DNA from 2 places in the Streptomyces sp. NPDC060000 genome. Region 2 is predicted to be linked to the other one. Evidence: riboswitches for the same ligand, from Rfam matches in the RefSeq annotation. Region 2 holds a riboswitch; the other holds the start of a gene.

What was found. Region 2 has a riboswitch for cyclic di-AMP ahead of ACFWBB_RS27360 (C40 family peptidase). Riboswitches for the same ligand answer to the same signal wherever they lie in the genome.
Region 1: another riboswitch for cyclic di-AMP. It lies ahead of ACFWBB_RS36420 (M23 family metallopeptidase); the one in region 2 lies ahead of ACFWBB_RS27360 (C40 family peptidase).

Annotation. Positions count from the first base shown of each region.
Region 1 covers NZ_JBHWUU010000095.1:22,423-24,614, forward strand. Annotated here, with positions in the region: gene ACFWBB_RS36415 (aldo/keto reductase) at 1-192, opposite strand, end outside; gene ACFWBB_RS36420 (M23 family metallopeptidase) at 347-1,369, opposite strand; cyclic di-AMP (ydaO/yuaA leader) riboswitch at 1,379-1,545, opposite strand; tRNA gene ACFWBB_RS36425 (tRNA-Met) at 1,878-1,951, opposite strand; gene ACFWBB_RS36430 (dihydrofolate reductase family protein) at 2,014-2,192, opposite strand, start outside.
Region 2 covers NZ_JBHWUU010000057.1:9,510-11,701, forward strand. Annotated here, with positions in the region: gene ACFWBB_RS27355 (ATP-binding protein) at 1-238, shown strand, start outside; gene ACFWBB_RS27360 (C40 family peptidase) at 327-800, opposite strand; cyclic di-AMP (ydaO/yuaA leader) riboswitch at 804-1,015, opposite strand; gene ACFWBB_RS27365 (hypothetical protein) at 1,354-1,659, opposite strand; gene ACFWBB_RS27370 (ABC transporter permease) at 1,832-2,192, opposite strand, start outside.

The DNA of each region.
Region 1 (2,192 bases), on a different contig from region 2:
GCCACCGCTGTTGCCCTCGATCCACGCCGTGTAGGAGTCGGCGGTGTCGACGAAGTTGCCGCCCGCGGCCGTGTAGGCGTCGAGTACGGCGAAGGAGGCCGTCTCGTCGGCGGTCCAGCCGAAGACGTTGCCGCCGAGGGAGAGCGGGAAGACCTCGAGGTCGGAGGAGCCGAGCTTGCGAAGAGAAGTCATGCTTCGTCTCAACGGGCGCCGACGGCCCGCCCATTCCGGGCGTGACGCGAAGAACATGTGAACGGCGCCTGTGGACGGCACAGACCGGCAGCCCCGACGCGGAGGGCGCCGGGGCTGCCGAGGTGGATCAGGGTGTCCGCGGGAGAGGGACCGCTCAGGGGTTGATGCCCTTGCCGCGCAGCCATGCCGCCGGGTCGATGCCGTCGGCGCTGCCGCCCGGGTGGACCTCGAGGTGGAGGTGGGCCCCGGTGACGTTCCCGGTCGCGCCCACCCGGCCGATCACGTCACCGGTGGCGACCTTCTGGCCGACACTGACGCTGATCGACGACTGGTGGCAGAACCACAGCTCGGTGCCGTCGTCCAGGGTCAGGATGGTGCGGTAGCCGTAGGAACCGGCCCAGCCGGCCTCGGTGATGGTGCCGCTGTGGACGGCCTTGATGAGCGTGCCCGTGGGCGCGGCGAAGTCGAGACCCGTGTGGTAGCCGGAGGACCAGAGGGAACCGGCCTGACCGAAGGTCGAGGTGATGGTGTACGAGGAGGTCGGCAGGGTGTACTGCTTGGCCAGCTCGGCCAGGCGCGCGGCCTCGACCTTCGCGGCGGCTTCCTCGGCGGCCTTCTTCTTGGCGGCGGCCGCCTTGGCCTCCGCCTCCTTCTCGGCCTTGGCGACGGCGTCGGCCTCGGCCTTGGCCGCCACGGCGGCTGCCTTGACCTCGACCTGGGACTGCTGCGACTCGGCCTGCGCCATGATCCGGCTGCGCAGGGCCTCGCCGGCGTCGGAGGCGCTCTCGTCGGCGTCCACGGGGGCTTCGGTTCCGAAGCCGGCGAAGGCCGACGGGGCTTCCTGGGCGGGCTGGTCGTCGGAGATGAGCGAGCCCACGTTGGGCAGGTCCGGCATCGAGATGGAGACCGGGGCCTTGCCGGTGTTGGCACTGGCCATGCCGCCCGCGCTGACGGCGGCTATGACGCCGACGCCGAGGACGGTGGAGCTGCGGGCGAATCCGCCGCCGCGCTGCTTGGCGACGCGGTGCTTGCCGCGTGCCGGGCGAATGGACTCCGCGGTGGGGTTCCATTCCTCCCAGGGGCCCTCGTCAGTGCGGTAACCGCCGTAGCCGAAGGTCTCGGTGGACCGCTGGCTCGGCGCGTACGGGGCTTCTGGGGCAGGCGGGTTGGACGCCACGCGGGCGCGCTCCTTTCCTTCCGTCGCCTACCGGGTTAGCTGACGGGTTCGGAGCGGGAAGGTCTCCTACGCGCGTATACCGGCCGTGGACTCTGCGAGTTCACGGCGGCTTCCGCGTGATTCACCCCAAGGTGGTGGTTCCCCGGTTCCCTTGCGGGATTCGGCACGTGCCGCACGGAGCCGACTCTGGTGCCGGCTGGGACGACCGCGCTGCGTTATCGAACGTTAATAGACCCGGGGGCGGTATTCCAAGCCGTTCTTCTTGATCAATAACATTCGTGGCCTGGACTTTCGGGCCACCAGTGGTGAAAAACGGGCGAGTTGACCGCGCCTCGCCCTACCCCGGAAACGCTTCATCAGTCACAGGCGTTTTGATGGTGACTCGTTCGTTATGCGCAGAGCGGTCATCCGATCACGAAGAGTGAGGGAGTGACTGGCGAGCACGCCCGGGGGCCGGTGAACGCGCCGAAGGCCGGAACCCTTTCGGATTCCGGCCTTCGGCCATCAGTAGCGGGGACAGGATTTGAACCTGCGACCTCTGGGTTATGAGCCCAGCGAGCTACCGAGCTGCTCCACCCCGCGGCGATGAACACAACTGTACGCCATCAGCGGGACAGAAAGCACATCGGTTGATCCGCGGTGCCTCAGCGGTCTCGGAGAAGGTGGCCGTTCGGGTCCTTCGCACGCTCCTCGTACTCCGGAAGTACGAGGACGTCGACACCCTGGGCGGCCAGCAGACCGCTTCCGTCCGCCTCCGTGACGAAGGTGTTCGGTTCCCGCCAGGCCGTGACCACCCTGCGCACGCCCGCGTCGAGGATGAGCC
Region 2 (2,192 bases):
CACCGACAGTCACCCGCGCTTCCCCAGACGACTGCCGGCCGCGGTCCAGCAGGACAACGGCCGAGGGCTGGTGATCATTCGCTGGCTGACCGCGGAGTGCGGCGGCAGGCTGAGAGTGCGGCCGACCCGGGAGGGCGGCAAGACGGTCACCGTCGAGCTCCCGTGGGCCCTGCCGGCGGCGGAGCAGGGGGCCGGAGCTCTGGCGGCGCCGGCGGAGGGTGAGCTCCCGGGGCGGTGAAGGCGCGTCAGGACGCCCCACCACCCCGGGAAGCACCGGTCCGGGAGAACATCACCCCGGGCAGACCGTTACGCGACCAGGGCCCGTCCTAGCGGACCCGGCCGTACCAGACGCTCCTGGTCCAGATCTTCTGCAGCTTCACCACGTCACCGGTCTTGGGCGAGTGCCAGATCTTGCCCTTACCCGCGTAGATCCCGACGTGGTAGACGTTCGATCCGGAGTGGAAGAACACGAGGTCGCCTGCCTTGCGGCTCGACGCCGAGATGTGCTTCGTCTTGTTGTACTGCTGGGCCGCCGTCCGGGGCAGGCTCTTGCCCGCCTTCTTGAACGAGTACAGCGTGAGCCCCGAGCAGTCGAACCTCTTCGGCCCGGTGGCCCCGTACTTGTACGGAGCACCTTTCTTGGAGGCCGCGATCTGGAGCGCCTTCGTCGCCGGTGTGGCGGCCGCGGCGTCGGGGGCGAGCCCCGGGACCACGACCGAGCCGCCCACGGCGGCGATGGCGAACGCCGAGGCCGTACCGGCCCGGACCATGAGCGACGGGACACGATTGAGCGCAGACATGCGCAACCCTTCGTCAGCCGCCTGTGAAGGATGACCTGTCGGATTCGGGCTGACAAAGTTGCCCGGCCGCGGCTGCGGCTTCACCCCAAGGGCTGCTCGGCCCGGTCATGGCGTGACCGTTCCGGCGACCCGTCTTGCTCGGGTCCTCCACTCCTGCCGATGCACTCCTGTCGACCGGTCATCCGGGCGGCGGCAGGACTCGGCGTCCGCCCGGACCGCCCCGCCTCTTGTGGCGGGGGCTTGTCGTCAGTCAGGGATCTTGGCTCACTGATGTCCGAAAATCCCAACGGAACCGGGGATTTGTGGGGTTACTCACCACTCACCCGTTCGGGTGAACACTCTGATGGGTGATCAGGTGCCGAGGCGCCTCAGGGGCTCCCACCAGCACTGACGCCTCCTGTCCCGCCCGGAGAGCGCTCTTGTGCGCAACCTGTGAGCGTCCGGGGGAACAGCAGACGCTCTGCCGAACGGGGGTACGCCTTCTGGGTCGTTTCGACTTCGGTCCGGTCGTCACGTCCGGTGCCGAACCGCCCGGCCCGCGGGTGTGCCGGGGTCAACTGTCGGAGAGCGGCGGGAGCGTGACGCGCGCCGTGCGGCGCTCCCCGTCCAGGACGCGCAGCGCCCGCGCGAGCGTCGGCGCGTGCAGCTCGCTCTCACCCCGCTGGTGCATCAGCGTCAGCGCGTCGCGCAGTGCGGTCGCCTTGGTCACCAGCGCCTGGGCGGCGCGCGGTCCGCGGTAGGTGTCCCCGTGGTGGGCGGGGTTGATACGGCCGAGCATGTCGACCACGTCGAGGTAACCGTCGATCAGCTCGGCCTCCGCGCGGGTCAGTGCGGGCAGCGGCGGCAACTCGGGCACCATCGCCGGTTCACCGCCCGCCGTGCGTGCCGGCCGACCCCCGCGAACAGCGTCGGTTCGGGGTCACGGCGGAGTACCGGGGGCCGGATCCGTCGTAGGGCCGCCCGTCCGCGGGTCCTGGACACGCGAAGGGCCGTGCGCCCCCTGAGGGAGGACGCACGGCCGGTGCGACGGGTCAGGCGACGAGCGCGGGCTTGCGCGCCTCGACGGCCGGCCCGGCCGGGGCCGGCCCCCGCTTCAGCTGCGCGCCCAGCAGCACCGCCCCGAGGCCCAGCGCGGCCCACCAGGTCAGTGTGAGCGCGGGGCCGGTCGCCGCCGCTCCGTCGAAGAACGACACCGAGCGCAGCAGGGTCGTCCCGGCGCCCGGCGGCAGCCACTGGCCGATCGCCCCGACCGGCTCCGGCAGCATCCGCGGCGCCGAGGCCGCCCCGGAGAACGGGTTGCCGAGGAACATCACCACGAACGCCACGACGCCGATGCCCGGGGTGCCGATCAGCGCGGCGCAGCCCGCCACCGCCGCGCTCACCGCCAGCGTC